Regions from separate parts of the Peteryoungia glycinendophytica genome, predicted to be linked through region 3. Evidence: predicted binding sites of a transcription regulator. Region 3 holds the regulator's gene; each other region holds the start of a gene.

Region 1 (4,159 bases), 350 kb from region 3:
CTTGGGCTCCTCCTCGATCGCCTTGGAGAGCGGCGTCGGGTTGGCGGGATTGTTGGGCACGAGTTTGCAGATCTTGTCGACCTGGCCATAGGACATTTCCAGCACACGACCGACGTCGCGCAGGGCCGCACGGGCTTGGAGCGATCCGAAGGTGATGATCTGCCCCACCTGCTCGCGGCCATATTTCCGCTGGACGTAGCGGATGACCTCTTCGCGGCGCTCCTGGCAGAAGTCGATGTCGAAGTCGGGCATCGAGACGCGTTCCGGATTGAGGAAGCGCTCGAAGAGCAGCGAGAAACGCAAGGGGTCCACGTCGGTGATGGTCAGCGCATAGGCGACCAGCGAACCTGCACCCGAACCACGGCCCGGTCCCACCGGGATGTCATGCTGCTTGGCCCATTTGATGAAGTCCGAAACGATCAGGAAGTAGCCGGGGAACTTCATGCGCTCGATGACCGAGAGCTCGAATTCGAGCCGGTCGCGATAGTCCTTCTCCTCGTAACCCGGTGCCATGCCGAGCGCTGCGAGGCGGTTATCGAGGCCTTCAATCGCCTGACGGCGCAGTTCCAGTGCTTCCTCGCGTTCCGCCTCTTCCGGATCGTCGCTGCCGCCGGTGAAACGGGGCAGGATCGGTTTGCGGGTCGAGAGGACGAAGGAGCAGCGGCGGGCGATTTCGACCGTATTCTCCAGAGCCTCCGGCAGATCGGAGAAGAGCGCCTGCATCTCCGCGCGGCTCTTCAGGTAATGATCGGGTGTGAGGCGGAAGCGGTCGTCGTTAGAGACAATGGCGTTGTGCGCCACTGCCATCAGGGCATCATGCGCATCATAGTCGTCTCGCGTCGGAAAAAAGGCCTCGTTGGTCGCGACAAGCGGCAGGTCGTGGTCGTAAGCCAGTTGCACCACCCGGCGCTCATGGGTCCGGTCGTAATTGCCATGCCGTTGCAATTCGACATAAAGCCGATCTCCGAAGAGGCGCCTGAGTGCCAAGAGGCGCGCCTCCGCAGAGGCGGAATGGCCATCCCGCAGCATGCGGTCGATCGGACCGCCGGCAGCGCCGGTGAGCGCAATCAGGCCCTCAGTGCCGCTCTCCTGTAACCAAGACAGCTTTATATGGACCGGCTGGCCGGCATCGCCGCCCAGATAGGCGCGGCTGACGAGATCCACCAGCCGCTCGTAACCCGCGGCATCCGAGGCGAGCACGACGATGGACGGCAGGTCCGGCATATGCCCGTTGCCGCCGCGCTTTTCTCCCGTCGAATCTTCCATATCGATCGACAGCTGGCAGCCAATGATCGGCTGCACGCCGTCACCGATCGCCTTCTGAGAAAATTCAAGCGCGACGAACAGGTTGTTGGTATCGGTGATGGCAATCGCGGGCTGGTCGTCGGCCACCGCCTTGCCCAGAATTTTCTTGAGCGGCAGCGCGCCTTCAAGGAGCGAATAGGCTGAATGCACGCGAAGATGAACAAAACCCGGTCCGACCATGGGACCCGATGGAGCGTCCACTCCGCTGTTGCCTTCGCCCATGTCGATCACCCTCGCACTGCACTGAATCAGCGGGATTTTCGATGGTCGGGACTGCGAAGTCCAGTCACGTTTGCCGCGACGGACACATGTATACAGGTTTCAACGGCGGCCGCTCAGAGCGCAAGCATCAGGAGGGTCATGCTGGCAACAAATACGGCCATGGAGGTGAATGCAGCAACGTCACGAATGATTTCGGTCATGTCCGTCTCCTTGTTCCTCTATGTTTTCATCTTGTTCCCTTTTCGTTCTTGCGTCAACCCCAAAAAAGCCCGGCCGGAAGCGGGAACAAAAGTCCCGTCCGCATAATGAGCAGCGATGGAGTGGAGGGTCAGGCCTCGATCTCGACGACCTTGCCGTCGATGAGCGTCACGCAACGGTCCATCCGCCCCGCGATCTCGTGATTGTGGGTGGCGATCATCGCCGACAGGCCCGATTGGCGCACGAGCGCTTCCAATGCCGAAAAGACGTAGGATGCCGTTTCGGGATCGAGGTTGCCGGTCGGTTCATCGGCAAGCAGCACCAGCGGCGCATTGGCAACCGCACGGGCGATCGCCACACGCTGCTGTTCGCCGCCGGAGAGTTCGGCCGGTCGGTGGTCGGCGCGGTGGCCGACACGCATGTAATCCAGCAGCTGCTTGGCGCGCTCGGCCGCTTCCTTGCGGGTCAGGCCGGCAATCAGCTGCGGCATCATCACGTTTTCGAGCGCTGAGAATTCCGGCAGCAGATGGTGAAACTGATAGACGAAGCCGACGGAGTTGCGACGGATCGCGGTGCGTTGTTCGTCCGGCAGTTCCTGGCAGGGAATACCGCCGAGCGTAACTCCACCGCCGTCGGGATGCTCCAGCAGGCCGGCGACATGCAAGAGGGTGGATTTGCCGGTACCCGAGGGCGCAACGAGCGCGACGGTCTCACCGGTGCGCAGGGTAAAATCTGCACCCTTCAGGATCGAAAGCACGGTTTCGCCCTGGCCGTAATGGCGGTCGATGCCGGCAAGAGACAGAACGATGTCATTGGCCATCGGGATCGGCATCCTTATTCGTATCGCAGCGCCTGGACGGGATCCAGGCGCGAGGCCCGCCAGGCCGGGAAGATGGTCGCCATGAAGGACAGGCTGAGCGCCATGACCACCACGGACACCGTCTCGCTGACATTCATGTCGGCGGGCAACTGGCTGAGGAAATAGAGTTCGGGATCGAAGAGAACAGTGCCCGAGACCCAGGAGAAGAACTGGCGGATGCTCTCGATGTTGAGACAGACGACGACACCGAGGATCACACCGGCGAACGTACCGGCAGTGCCGATGGCCGCCCCCGTCATGAAGAAGATTCGCATGATGGCGCCCGAGGTCGCCCCCATGGTGCGCAGGATGGCGATGTCGCTGGCCTTGTCCTTCACCAGCATGATCAGGCCGGAAATGATGTTGAGCGCGGCAACGAGCACGATGAGCGTCAGGATCATGAACATCACGTTGCGCTCGACCTGCAGGGCCGAGAAGAAGGTCTGGTTGCGCTGGCGCCAGTCGGTGATGAAGATCTGGCGGCCCGCAGCCTGTTCGACGAGCGGGCGCAGCCGGTCGACATCATCAGGATTGTCGATGAAGAGCTCGATCGACTGGACGATGCCCTCGACGTTGAAATAGAGCTGCGCCTCTTCGAGCGGCATGTAGATGATCGAGGCATCGTATTCCGACATGCCGATCTCGAAGATGCCAGAGACCGGATAGGACTTGACGCGCGGATTGACGCCGAGCGGCGTGACGTCGCCCTCCGGCGAGACGAGCGTGATCGTGTCCCCGGCGGACAGGCCCAATTGGGCCGCCATGCGCGAACCGATCAAGACGCCCTGCCCTGTGGCAAAGCCGACCATGTCGCCTTGGCGGATATTGGAGGAAACCACCGAAAGCTTGGTCAGATCGTCGGGCCGGATGCCGCGAACCAAGGCACCGGTGCCGGCACCTTCGCGACCGGAGGCGAGCGTCTGACCCTCGACGAGGGGCAGCGCCATTTTGATGCCCTGGACGGCACTGAAGCGGGTCGCCAGATCGGCATAGTCTGACAGAGGCTGATCGACCGGCTGGACGATCATGTGACCATTGATGCCGAGAATGCGGGAGACGAGCTCGGTGCGAAAGCCGTTCATGACCGCCATCACGATGATGAGAGTCGCGACCCCCAGCATGATGCCGATGAAGGAAAAACCGGCAATAACCGAGATGAAGGCTTCCTTGCGCCGGGCGCGCAGGTAGCGCCAGGCCACCATGCGCTCGAAGCCCGAAAAGGCGCGCGCAGGCGAGCCTTTCGCGGATCCTGCCGTCTCGTTGCCAGCAGCCTTGCTCGCCATGGTCACTCCTTGCCTTCAGGTCTGTCCGACAGCGTCAAAGCCATCGCGCTCAGGCGGTCAGCTTGTTGATCGCCGCCTCGATCGTCATCGTCTCACGGGCGCCGGTGCGGCGATCCTTGAGTTCGATTTCGCCTGATGCCACGGAACGCGGCCCGGCGATGATCTGGACGGGAACGCCGATGAGATCGGCGGTCGCGAACTTGGTCCCTGCCCGGTCGTCCGTGTCGTCGTAGAGCACGTCCTTGCCGGCAGCCTGCAGCGCTGCATAGAGCGTCTCGCAAGCCTTGTCGCA
Region 2 (4,159 bases), on a different contig from region 3:
GGCGACCGGTGCGACGCGATACACCCGCTGGCCCCGATTTCCATAGATATCGATGAGGGGCGTCACATCGGTGATGTCATCCTCGACCAAAGCAGAGACTTTCTGCGCCTCTTCCAATGGCTCGGCCAGAACGGCTACAAGGATGAGCTTCTCGATCCCGAAACCCGGCTCGATCTTTTCGGTCCGGTCCCTAAACAGTTTCGTCAGCCAGGCGACATCGCGGGCGGGTTTGGCGGTGCCTGCGCGAATGGCCTGCCTGGTACCGTCGACCTTCTCGACGATCAGGTCGGCACGGCGCACCCCAAGGCCGCGCTTCTGAAGCTCATCGACCAGCTGGACGACGAGGCGGCCGACATATTTGTTGATCGTTTCGGGAGCGCCAATCGGTTCAGCGAAGGCTTTCGAGACTTCGACCAGCTCAGGCGTCCGGATCGGCTCGATAGGCTCGGCGATACGGCAGAGCATCTGGTCGAGACGGCGGCCGACCTCTGGACCGAAGCGGAGGGTCAGCGGCGCTCGCGGGGTGTTGGCAAGCTCCCCGATCGTCTGGAAGCCGAGGATGCGGAGATCGCTAACGATCTTTGTCGGCAGACGCAGGAGCGAGATTGGCAGCTTCTCAACGGCACGGACCGTGTCGCCGGGTGGAACGACAACTGTCTCGCGATTGATGGCGCGGGCGCAGGCATGGGCGGCACCCCAGCTGTCGGCGACCGCCACACGGGCAGTCAGCTTCCTGCCCAGAAACTGGTTGGCGATCTTTGTCACCATGGCGAGCTCGCCACCCTGCAGGTGATCCGCACCTTCAGTATCCATCACGATGCCGTCGATCCCGTCGACGGCCACGATCGGCGAATACACGGTCAGTGCCCAGAGGGTGATCCGCTCCAGTGCCGCGGCGTCGAGCGCGGGGTCGGCCTCGACCATCATTAAGTCGCGGAAGATGGCCTGTGCTTTCGCGGCCGGCATCCCTGCTCTCACGCCCGCTTTGCGAGCGGCCGCATCGGCGGCAGAGACCCATCGCTTCGACCCGGACTTGGCGATCACAGCGATGGCCTGCTCAGGCGGAATGGAGGGATCTGCGCGCCGTATTCGATCGGTCGGCAGATCCGGAAGATAAATGGATACGACCCTTGTCATCACACGCTCTCACGAGAAACTCAGCACACTCACCCGCTTTCACGCGCATCAATTCCAGAAACCATTGAGGCCTGCCCACCCCCGGAACTGGCAGCTCCTCGGACGGCATCACACTCACCCGCCATCTGGTGGTTGACGCCGTCGGCTGGCCAAAATCATTCGCCTCCGTCTGCCTTCGCCATCGGCGGACAGCAAGCGCCATGGTCCCGGTTCGCTCGGCCGCCAGCTGCAGGCGTCGGGAACTGACCATCGGCAGGCGGACAAGTTCGCCGACGACCGCCCCGAGACCGCCAAACGACAGGCCCTCCTCCATATTGGCCAGCACATCTTCTTCCCGGTCGGACTCGACGAAAATCACGCGATCGGGGTGAAGACCGACCTGGGCAAGCGCCGGAAAAAACAGATCCGGTCTCGTCAGACACCAGATGACGGGCCCTTTGGTTCGCGCGGCTATTCCGGCAACGAAGAGCGCGGCGGCCGCGCCATCGACGGTACCCGAACCTCCGCCCGCGAACTCATGCAGCGCCCCGAAGGCAAGCCCGCCGCCCGGCAGGACCGCATCGAGCTCAGCCAGCCCGAATGGAAGACAGCCGGCACGTCTGGCCTGTGCACCCTCCAGCGACGCGATGCGCTCGCGCAAATCACAGATTACCTTCTGGCGGGCAGCAGTCATCGTTCACGGCTCCCTTCAAGGTCGCGTTGGCGGGATCGACATCATGTCGGGCGGGCAATATGTTCACTATCTGTTCTTATGCGCATGAAGAGTCAAGACGCATTGAGCCTAGGAATATTCGCCTAGCATTAGCGATCTTGAAGATTCCGAGCGGAATCAATCGCGTAAGGCCGAAAAGAATTTTTAGCGCAGTTTACGGGCGATCAGGCCTTGTCGGTGGATAGCGCGGACAGACGTCAAGTCGTCTTAATGTTCTTAAGCTTTTTGTGCTGCACTTCAGGCATGACAAAGCCTCCCAGGTCAACGCCACCCAGATCGAAGCCGCTTCTTCGTGACAGCGAAGCCCCGATCCGTTCGAAGCCGCGCAGGAAACGCAATCCGGCGCAGCCACAGCTGCTTTTCGATCCGATGCCCGATCGGGTCGAGCCGGCGCTGGCTGAGCTGAAGGCGCATCCGCCAAAAGGCGACCAGTGGAGCTGGGAGCTGAAATGGGACGGGTATCGCCTGGCGGTCCATATCGAGCCGCAAGGCGTGCGCATCCTCACACGCGGTGGCCATGACTGGACGCATCGCTTTCCTGAAATCGCAGAGGCTGGCCGTGCACTCGGGCCGGCGACCATGATCATCGATGGCGAAGCTGTTGTCCTTGACGCAGAAGGCCGGCCAGATTTCGGGCTGCTGCAGCAATCGCTTGGCGCTTCCGGCAAGACGGCTGGCAATCGGGCCTCGGACGCTATCCTCTATGCCTTCGATCTCATGTACCTTGATGGGCATGATCTGCGCGGGGTCGAATACCGCTCCCGCCGGCATCTTCTTGAGGACACGCTGAACGGACATGACGGCGCCATTCGTCTTTCAGAGACGCTCGATGTGGATCCCACTGTCCTGCTCGAGAATGTCTGCCGCCTCGGCCTCGAAGGCATCGTCGGCAAGCATCTCGATCAGCCCTATCGCTCCGGCCGCACCGGCGACTGGGTGAAGGTCAAATGCGTGCAGAGCGAAGCCTTCATGATCGTCGGCTATGAGCCATCGACGGCATCGCCGGGTGGGTTTGGCTCACTGGTGCTTGCTGCCTACGGCGGCCACGATCTCGTCCATGTCGGGAACATCGGCACGGGCTTTAGGCAAGCCGAGATGACCAGACTGCGCAAGATGCTGGATAGGCTGCGCTGGAAGCGCAAACAGCCGCCGGTGCCCTATCCCGGGAAAGCCGACATTGTCTGGGTGGAGCCGACGCTGATCGCCGAGATCGAGTTTCGGGCCTGGACCGGGGATGGCAAACTGCGGCATGCTTCCTACAAAGGCTTGCGGGAACGGCAGGACAACGCGGACGTTTACAAGCTCGACTAGCAAGCGGACGGAACACGTCGGGAGAAACTGCATCCGGTCGCAACGGAGGGGATTGCTGCCATGTGTAACCTTTATCGCATGGAAGACAAGGACTGGGTCGCGAAATGGGCCCAGGATGCCGAGAGCCTGATCAACCTGATGCCGGCCTACCAGATGAACCCCGACCAGATGGGGCCCATCGTCCGCAACACGGCCGACGGAAAGAAGCAACTCGTGCACGCGCGCTGGGGCCTGCCCTCACCGTTCTTCGTACAGAAGAAGGCTGCGGAAGGTCGGGCAGAGAAACTGAAGGCCAAAGGTCAGACCGTCGATATGGATGAGCTCATCCGCATGGAACCAGACCGGGGCGTAACCAATGTCCGCAAACTCAACCTGCCCCACTGGACGCGCTGGTTCGGCGTCGAGCATCGATGCCTGGTTCCCGTGACGAGTTTTGCCGAGCCGGATCCTTCAAGCCAGGAACCCGGCGGCAAGGTTCCGAATGCCTGGTTTGCCCGCGACGAGGCGAAATCACTGATGTTCTTCGCCGGCATCCATGTGCCGCAGTGGAAAAGCGTCCGAAAAGTCCGGGACGGCCTCACGACGGACAACCTCTATGGCTTTCTGACCACGGATCCCAACGATCTCGTTAGGCCGATCCATGAGAAGGCCATGCCTGTCCTGCTGCAGACGAAGGAAGAAACCGACGTCTGGATGTGGGCGCCATGGGAAGAAGCGAAGCACCTCGCCCGACCGCTACCGAACGATGCTTTGATCATTCTGGCGCGTGAGCCTTATGGGTCATCGATCGTATCGAAGTCTGGCGAACTCGTTGAGCAGCCTACCCTTCTGTAGGCGGACCAGGCGTCGGCGAGTTTTGGACCCTAACGGAATGGTTTGCGATCGGTGAGAATGGCGATATGTTCACCTTCCGTTCTGAGAACCAACCTTTCGCTTTGCTGCCAGAAGGACGATGATAAATACCTTTTCCGAGACCATCCGCAAAATCATCCATGTGGA
Region 3 (4,159 bases):
TCAGGCGTTAGGACATCCACCGTGGCATTGGCACATTTGATCGACAGCCCGAATGAATGAGCGGTGACGTCGCGCTGGTCGAGCACCGCTTCCAGGAGATACTGGAAGTCGCTCGGATTGTGTTCAGACAGCACGATGCGAGATAAGCAGGCTGCGGCATTTGCGTGCACCTGCAATGCCCCGCGATCCACGGGCAGAGGGTTTACCCGCTCACAGGAAAAAGCGAAGAAATCCGGAGATCGGAGATCCGCGGCGAAGGCCAACTTGAACGCCGCTTCCGCCGCACGCCCATCCGGGAAGCGGAACTGGCGCGAAAAACCCAACATCTCACCGCCGGACAGACCTTCTGCGACGAAACGGGCGTGATCCGCTTCGGCATCTGACGTCTTTACGACCACGGCCGACAGTCCCTCGCCACGACGAAACTGATAAGCCAAATCCCGGGCGACGAAAACGTTACCGGTGCGAGCCGCCTCCAGGCAATCCTCACGGCTTCCGACGGCCAGCGGTTCCAGATAGGTGTCATTCGCGAAAAAGACACAGGCATTCCGGGTGCCGAAGGGATGGGTGGCATCTGCAGCGACGGTGAAGCCGAGCCTGGTCAGGCGCTGGCGGGCGGTATCGAGATCGACGACCGGCAGCACGAGATGATCAACGGCACGAGGAGATTGGGAGACATGGGACATGAATGACGCTCTTTTCTCCCGTGCAATTAAGGCTGGGCAGACTGTTTTGTAAGGGTCTCGACCGACTGCCGGAGGGCGTCGATCTCGGCTCGGGTCTCGCGCAGTTCCTTCAGCACCTGCTCATCGATCTTGTGATGCAGCGCGAGAACCTCGATCTCGGCCTTCAGATTAATTTCATAGTCCTTCGCCGCCATGAAACGATCGCGTTCGGCCTGACGGTTCTGGCTCATCATGATGATGGGTGCCTGTATGGCCGCGATCATCGAGAGGATGAGGTTCAGGAAGATAAAAGGATAGGCGTCAATCGGTCGGGTCGACAGGATCACTGTGTTGAGGACAACCCAAGCCACCAAAAAGAACATGAACCCGATGATGAAGCTCCAGGAGCCGCCCACGCGGGCAATCGCATCCGCCAGACGCTGACCAAAGCTCGAACCAGCCAGAAAATCCTCGCCGGCATTGGTCGAGACCGTGCGCCGCTCCCTGGCTATCTTGAGAACTTTTTTCTCTGCCGACGAAAGTTCATCAACCTGCTTGCCAAGCAAGGTCTTTTCCAAATCTTTCAGCATGTTGGACTTCTCACTTGTTCTTCTCGGGGAATTGAAAGCCTTTTGCCCCGTCGCAAGTCGAACACATGGACAACGCGCTTCATGGCTTTCTCACGACAAGGACCAAGAGGCCTATCGCATTTTCGCGTGAGCTGTTCACGGAAATTTATCCACTTGCGGAACACAAATGGAACATATAGTGTCTGTTCTGGATTTGTTTCACCAATTGGGGCCTCGCCGATGCTGACGCGCAAGCAACAGGAACTGCTTCTCTTCATTCACGAGCGGATGAAAGAGTCGGGCGTGCCGCCTTCCTTCGACGAGATGAAGGACGCGCTCGACCTCGCCTCCAAGTCCGGGATCCATCGGCTGATCACCGCGCTTGAGGAGCGCGGCTTCATCCGCCGTCTGCCCAACAGGGCGCGTGCGCTCGAAGTCATCAAGCTGCCGGAGGCCTATACGCCGAGCCTGCAGCCGCGCCGGGGCTTCGCGCCGAGCGTCATCGAAGGCAGCCTTGGCAAGGCGCCGCCACCAGCCCCTGCCCGCACACCCGCTGCCGAGCAGACCTCTTCGGTCAGCGTTCCCGTCATGGGTCGAATCGCAGCCGGCGTGCCGATCTCGGCGATCCAGAACAACACGCATGACATCACCGTTCCGGCCGAGATGATCGGTTCGGGCGAACATTATGCGCTGGAGGTCAAGGGCGATTCGATGATCGATGCTGGCATCCTCGACGGCGACACGGTGATCATCCGCAATGCCTCCAATGCCAATCCGGGTGACATCATCGTGGCGCTCGTCGACGACGAAGAAGCGACGCTCAAGCGCTTTCGCCGGCGTGGCGCTTCGATTGCTCTGGAAGCGGCCAACCCAGCCTATGAAACCCGGATCTTCCCGCCGGATCGGGTGAAGATCCAGGGCAAACTGGTGGGCCTGATCCGCCGTTATCACTGAGAGTGAAGGTATTGGTCGCTTGACGGCTCCCCGACATTCGGCTCGTAGGTTTGCGATGCTGCGTGGAAATCCGTTACGTGTTCGCGGCCCGTCGCGTTAGTTCGCCAGTCGTATAGGCGGTGCATGGTCCAGGGGCGCGGCTGTCCGGTAAATGCGGCCGTGGCATTGATCACCTTGTCACCGGGCTCTCCGAATCGCAGTTCCATGGCGCCGGAGCTTCGCAGTGTCGTTGCGCTGATGAACCGCGCGCCCGAGCGGCAGTCTCTCATGCGAGCCCGTGCTGCAAGGATGACAATGTCGGCGACGTCGCAGGCAATGCCGGCGAGGTCGGCGCGATCAAGGGTCACCACCCTCCAGCCGCCGGACACCATGGCGGAGCAGGCTCCGCGGATACAGGTGAAGGCGTCAGACTTTGCTGCTCCTATCAGTTCCGTGAGAGTTTGCCGGGCCTGCTGGCTTGTCTGCTGATCCCAGCTCTTGCCGTTTTTCCAGTCCGCCGGTGGCGGCAAGACGGGCGATTTCAACTGGATGGGCGGCTGGTTACGTTTGACAGCGAGCGCCGGTTGCCATTGATCGAAGAGGAATGCAGGCGGTCGGCTTCGGTTTGTGGCGAGGCTTCCTGCCTCTCCCTCATTCTTTCCCCTGGGCCAGAAGCCAACCAGTCGGCCGTCTTCGCTGATGAAGAGATCTGCGGGTGTGTCGGGGGGACGGACTGCTGCTGCGGCGAGTGTGATTGCCAACAGCAGAGTTCCGGCGTGGCGCAACCAGGTGTGAAGCAGCGTCAGGAGCAGAAGCGCGGTCACGATCAGGATCGGAAACCATGCAGGCTGCCGCGCGACGAGCGCTCCGTCACCCCAGCCGGCGACCGTGTGGGCCATCACGAGGACCAGATCGAGCCCAAGGCCCATGATCCAGAAAAAGGGCGCATCTAGGCCGAAGGGCATGAGCAACATGGCGATGAAGCCTGCGGGCATGACGACGATGGAGATCAGCGGCATGGCCGCGAGATTGGCTTCGAGACCGTGAGTCGACAGGCGATGAAAATGTGTGACGGCGAAGATCGCAGTCGAGAGCCCGCCGATCAGCGAGGTCGCAAGCGTGCCCCCGATGAACTTAACGATGAAGCTGGCAAGTTTGGCAGTAGGAGACTTTGGAGCGGGCCATATCGAGCGTGGCCGGGATCGCCAGCCGGAATAGCCGGCGATCAGTGCCGCCGTCGCGGCAAAAGACATCTGGAAACTCGGCCCCATCACTGCCGATGGCTGGGCGATCAGGATCAGGGTCGCCGCCACCGAGAGGTTGCGCAGGCTGATCGCCGGGCGGTCGATGAGTACGGCGACCAGCATAACTGCCGTCATTAAATAGGCTCTGAGCGCGGATACCTGATAGCCGGAAATGAGGACATACGCGGTCGCGGCGAGCAAGGCACCGGCAGCTGCGACTTTCTTGATCGGATAGCGTTGCGCCAACACGGGCAGCAGGCAGAGCAAGCCGCGCAACCCGACGAAGAAGATCCCGGCGGCGAGCGCCATGTTCAGGCCGGAAATCGCGGTGATGTGCGCCAGCCCCGACAGTCGCAAGGCATCTGTCGCTTCCTTCGACATCGACCGCCGCTCGCCCGTAATGATGGAGGCGGCAAATGCTCCTGTATCTCCGGGCAAGACTGCATGAATGCGATCAGAAATCCGATCTCGCAGCGAGAATAGCGCCTGGTCGAGCGTGACCCAGTAGTCGCCAGCCGGGAGAGAGGCGACCGTAACGGATTGAGGAGCGCCCATGAAAAAGCCGACCGCGCCGATGCCGGCAAAGTAGCTTTGAAATGCGAAGTCGTTCATGCCCGGCAAGGCGGGCCCCGATGGCGGAGAAAGCCGCGCCCGACCTGTCAAGGCGTCTCCGATTTTCAAAGGCTGGTGCCGACTGCGGGCAAGCAGCGAGACACGCTCCGGCGGACGCCTGAGGATCGGGGCCTCC
Region 4 (4,159 bases), 430 kb from region 3:
AATTTCGTTCTCAACCAGAAGCGTCAGGTCTTCCATCGACAGCGTCGAGGATGTGACGGCAAGCCGCATGATCGGCTGCGAATCGGAATCCGCCTTCACGATGCGCGGTTCATCGACATCATCAGGCAACTGATTGCGCACCCGGCCGAGCGCGTCACGCACGTCGTTGGCGGCAACGGCCAGATCGACGCTGTCGGAGAATTCGAGCGTCGTGCGGCTGGAACCGAACTGCGAACGAGACGAAAGCGATTTGAGACCGCTGACGCGCGCGACGGCGCCTTCGATGACCCGCGTGACCTCCTGGTCCATGGTCTGGGCAGACGCTCCGTCATAATCGGTGCTGACCGTAATGACCGGCTGGTCGACATCAGGCAGTTCGCGCACTTCGATACCGGCCAGTGCGGCAAGACCGGCGACGACGAGAAGTGTATTAAGGACGGCCGCCAGCACCGGCCGGCGCACGAAAAGGGCGGTAAAATTGCGGCCCGACTGTTCGGGAGGCGTCTCGGTCGCGCTCATCGTGTCGCCACCTCCGGCGCCTTGGCTTGATCCGCATTGGCAACCTCGACGGCCCCACCCTCACGCACGCGCTGGAGCCCCTCGATCGCCACCACGTCGCCTTCCTTGAGCGCCGCGTCGATCAACACCTGATCGGAATTGCGCTGGATAATGCGAACACGCGTCTTCACGGACTTGTTCTCGACGATCTGCCAGACGAAAGACCCCTGCCCGTCCCACTGCACAGCCAGAGGGTTCACAGCCGGATACCGATCTCCGGGAAAGGCCATGGTGACGGAGAAGGACATTCCCGCACGCAGCACGTCGTCCGGATTGTCGATCCGCGCCCGCACCCGGATGGTCCGGCTTGCCTGATCGACCCGGTTGTCAACGGCATCGATGGCGCCGCTGAAGCGCTGGCCGGGACGTGCAACCGACGATGCCTCGACCGGCATACCGGGCTTGACCGCGACCGCAAAACGCTCCGGCGCCCAGAAATCCACAAGCAGCTGCGCGCGGTTGTCGAGCGACACGATCGCGCTGCTATTGGTGACATTGTCGCCGACACTGACGGCGATGATGCCGATCACGCCGTCGATCGGCGCCACGATGTCGCGCCGTTTCAGGTTCAGCTCTGCGGTGCGCACCTGCAGTTCCGCCTGCTCTCTGGCGATCTGCGCGTCGAGCACGTCCAGCCGCGAAAAGCTCTTCAGATTGTTGTAGGATTCGGCACGCTCGGTCGCGCTGCGCAAGGCGACGGCCGCCTGATCCCGCAGGATCACCTGTTCGTCGCTGTCCAGCCTTGCGATCACATCGCCCTTCTTCACACGCTGACCGGAGGTTACCAGGATCTGCTCTATCGTGCCCGACGCCTGCGGCATGACGGTCACCGCATCAACCGCTTCACCGTCGCCGATGGCGTTGAGCCGATCATTGACCACGGCTGTTGATACGGGCTGGATTGCAACGAGGATTTTCTGGTCGCCGCGGCCACCGCCACCGCGACGCTGACCCTGCGCTTGCCCCTGCCCCTGACCCTGACCTTGGCCAGCGCCGCGTTCGCTGGCCGGCGCCCCGTCACCGGCGCCGTCCGCTCCGCCAGCAGAAATCATCGCGACCATGCCCTTCGGCACGCCCATCTGGACAAGGCTCTGACCTGCGCCGGGCGAAACATAGACCCAGGCGCAAAGTCCGAGAAACAGCAGCGCAACACTGATGGTGAGTTGCTTCCAAAGCGGCATGCAAGGCTCCAGATGAAAGACTTGAAAATAACGAGAACGGAGTATGGCGCTCAGATTGTGTCTGGCAATGGCCACACGGCAAGCTTACTGATTTGTAACCTCACGCAAATTCACGCCAGCGTGATCGCGTTTACGTTGGACCGTGGCGCAATCACGATCGCTCGTCGGGATATTGACCCCAAACATCCTCCAAAACCGGTGATGAACCGGCAATGTGGGAATAAAACCAGAACGCCGTCACTGGCCTTTCGAACCCGAATCACTACATTGAGCCGCATGAGTAACGGTTTTGACGACATTCCCTTCTTCGACGAGGAGCCAGCGCCGCGCAAGCCGGCTGCGGCGCCCGCAGCACCGACCACCGGCGGACTGGGCATTGCCGCCCGCGCCATGGCCGCCCGTGGTCAGGCGAGCGCTCCCGATTACCTGACGGGCCTCAACCCGGAACAGCGCGAGGCTGTTGAAACCGTGGATGGTCCGGTGCTCGTGCTCGCCGGTGCCGGTACCGGCAAGACACGCGTGCTGACCACCCGCATCGCCCACATCCTTGCGACCAACCGCGCCTATCCCAGCCAGATCCTCGCTGTGACCTTCACCAACAAGGCCGCCCGCGAGATGAAGGAGCGCATCGGCCATCTCGTCGGCGGCGCCGTCGAGGGCATGCCCTGGCTCGGCACCTTCCACTCGATCGGCGTCAAGCTACTTAGGCGACACGCCGAACTTGTCGGTCTTTCCTCCGATTTCACCATCCTCGACACCGACGATGTCGTGCGCCTGATCAAGCAGATCATCCAGGCGGAGGGCCTTGATGACAAGCGCTGGCCGGCCAAGCAGTTCGCCCAGATGATCGACGGCTGGAAGAACAAGGGCCTTGATCCCGCGCAGATTCCGGAGGGGGACGCTCGCGCCTTTGCCAATGGCAAGGGCCGTGAACTCTACGTCGCTTACCAGAACCGCCTGAAGACGCTGAATGCCTGCGACTTCGGCGATCTGCTGTTGCATCCGATCCGCATGTTCAGGGCCAATCCGGATGTGCTGAAAGAATACCACCAGCGCTTCAAATATGTCCTCGTCGACGAGTATCAGGACACCAATACAGCGCAATACATGTGGCTGCGCCTGCTGGCCCAGCGCCCACAGGGGATCCCTCAGAACGTCTGCTGCGTCGGCGACGATGACCAGTCGATCTATGGCTGGCGCGGCGCGGAAGTCGACAACATCCTGCGCTTCGAAAGGGATTTTCCCGGCGCAAAGGTGATCAAGCTGGAGCGCAATTACCGCTCCACCGAACACATCCTCGGTGCTGCCGGCCATCTCATCGCCCATAACGAAGGCCGCCTCGGCAAGACGCTGTTCACCGACCGCGTCGATCCCAATGACGGCAAGGTCGTGGTCCATGCCGCCTGGGATTCGGAAGAGGAAGCCCGCGCCATCGGCGAAGAGATCGAGCAACTCCAACGCCAGCAGCATCCGCTCAACAACATGGCGATCCTGGTGCGCGCCTCCTTCCAGATGCGCGAATTCGAAGACCGCTTCGTTACGCTTGGCCTCAACTACCGCGTCATCGGCGGTCCGCGCTTCTACGAGCGCATGGAAATCCGCGATGCCATGGCTTACTTCCGCCTGATCTGCCAGCCGGCCGACGACCTCGCCTTCGAGCGCATCGTCAACACGCCGAAGCGCGGCCTCGGCGACACCACGATCCGCGCCCTGCACGATTACGCCCGCGCCCGCGACGTGCCTATGCTGGCGGCAGCGGCCGACATCATCGAAACGGACGAGTTGAAGCCGAAGGCACGCAAGGCTCTCTTCGACGTAGTCATGATGTTCCGTCGCTGGAGCGAACTGCTGGAAAACACACCGCATACGGAGCTCGCCGAACAGGTTCTGGAAGAGTCCGGCTATACCGACATGTGGAAGAACGACAAATCGGCCGAAGCGCCGGGTCGTCTCGACAACCTGAAGGAACTGGTCCGCTCGATGGAGGCCTTCGAGAGCCTGCGCGGCTTCCTCGAGCACGTCTCGTTGGTCATGGATGTCGAGCAGAACGAGAATTTGGATGCCGTCTCGATCATGACGCTGCATTCGGCCAAGGGCCTGGAATTCGAAACCGTCTTCCTGCCCGGCTGGGAAGAAGGCCTGTTTCCCCACCAGCGCGCGCTCGACGAAGGTGGACGCTCCGGGCTCGAGGAAGAGCGACGCCTCGCCTATGTCGGGATCACCCGCGCCAAGCGCCGCTGCCACCTGTGGTTCGTCTCCAACCGCCGCATCCACGGCCTCTGGCAGTCGACCATGCCCTCGCGCTTTCTCGATGAACTGCCGCCGGCCCATGTCGAAGTGGCGGAGGCCGAGACCTCCTACGGCGGCTACGGCCGCAACCCCTACGGCCAGTCCCGCTTCGACAAACAGGAGCCTTTCCA

Evidence for each region. Region 3 encodes LexA, which represses DNA repair genes until DNA is damaged. Its sites were predicted from a motif close to TGTTCNNNNTGTGTTCNG; they were not measured.
Region 1: dnaE (DNA polymerase III subunit alpha) is a predicted target of LexA. The motif match lies at 1,760-1,777, and genes of this name have one in related genera.
Region 2: FJQ55_RS21100 (ImuA family protein) is a predicted target of LexA. The motif match lies at 1,871-1,888, and genes of this name have one in related genera.
Region 4: FJQ55_RS11650 (ATP-dependent helicase) is a predicted target of LexA. The motif match lies at 1,956-1,973, and genes of this name have one in related genera.

The regions. Positions count from the first base shown of each region.
Region 1 is NZ_VFYP01000001.1:1,597,340-1,601,498, reverse strand. Features, by position in the region: gene dnaE (DNA polymerase III subunit alpha) at 1-1,527, opposite strand, end outside; gene FJQ55_RS07780 (ABC transporter ATP-binding protein) at 1,856-2,545, opposite strand; gene FJQ55_RS07775 (lipoprotein-releasing ABC transporter permease subunit) at 2,560-3,867, opposite strand; gene proS (proline--tRNA ligase) at 3,917-4,159, opposite strand, start outside.
Region 2 is NZ_VFYP01000006.1:4,532-8,690, forward strand. Features, by position in the region: gene FJQ55_RS21095 (Y-family DNA polymerase) at 1-1,137, opposite strand, end outside; gene FJQ55_RS21100 (ImuA family protein) at 1,058-1,810, opposite strand; gene ligD (non-homologous end-joining DNA ligase) at 2,093-3,160, shown strand; gene FJQ55_RS21110 (SOS response-associated peptidase family protein) at 3,221-3,994, shown strand; gene dinB (DNA polymerase IV) at 4,113-4,159, shown strand, end outside.
Region 3 is NZ_VFYP01000001.1:1,951,008-1,955,166, reverse strand. Features, by position in the region: gene FJQ55_RS09605 (VOC family protein) at 1-686, opposite strand, end outside; gene FJQ55_RS09600 (DUF1003 domain-containing protein) at 713-1,255, opposite strand; gene lexA (transcriptional repressor LexA) at 1,475-2,188, shown strand; gene FJQ55_RS09590 (ComEC/Rec2 family competence protein) at 2,182-4,159, opposite strand, start outside.
Region 4 is NZ_VFYP01000001.1:2,379,909-2,384,067, forward strand. Features, by position in the region: gene FJQ55_RS11640 (efflux RND transporter permease subunit) at 1-519, opposite strand, end outside; gene FJQ55_RS11645 (efflux RND transporter periplasmic adaptor subunit) at 516-1,739, opposite strand; gene FJQ55_RS11650 (ATP-dependent helicase) at 2,016-4,159, shown strand, end outside.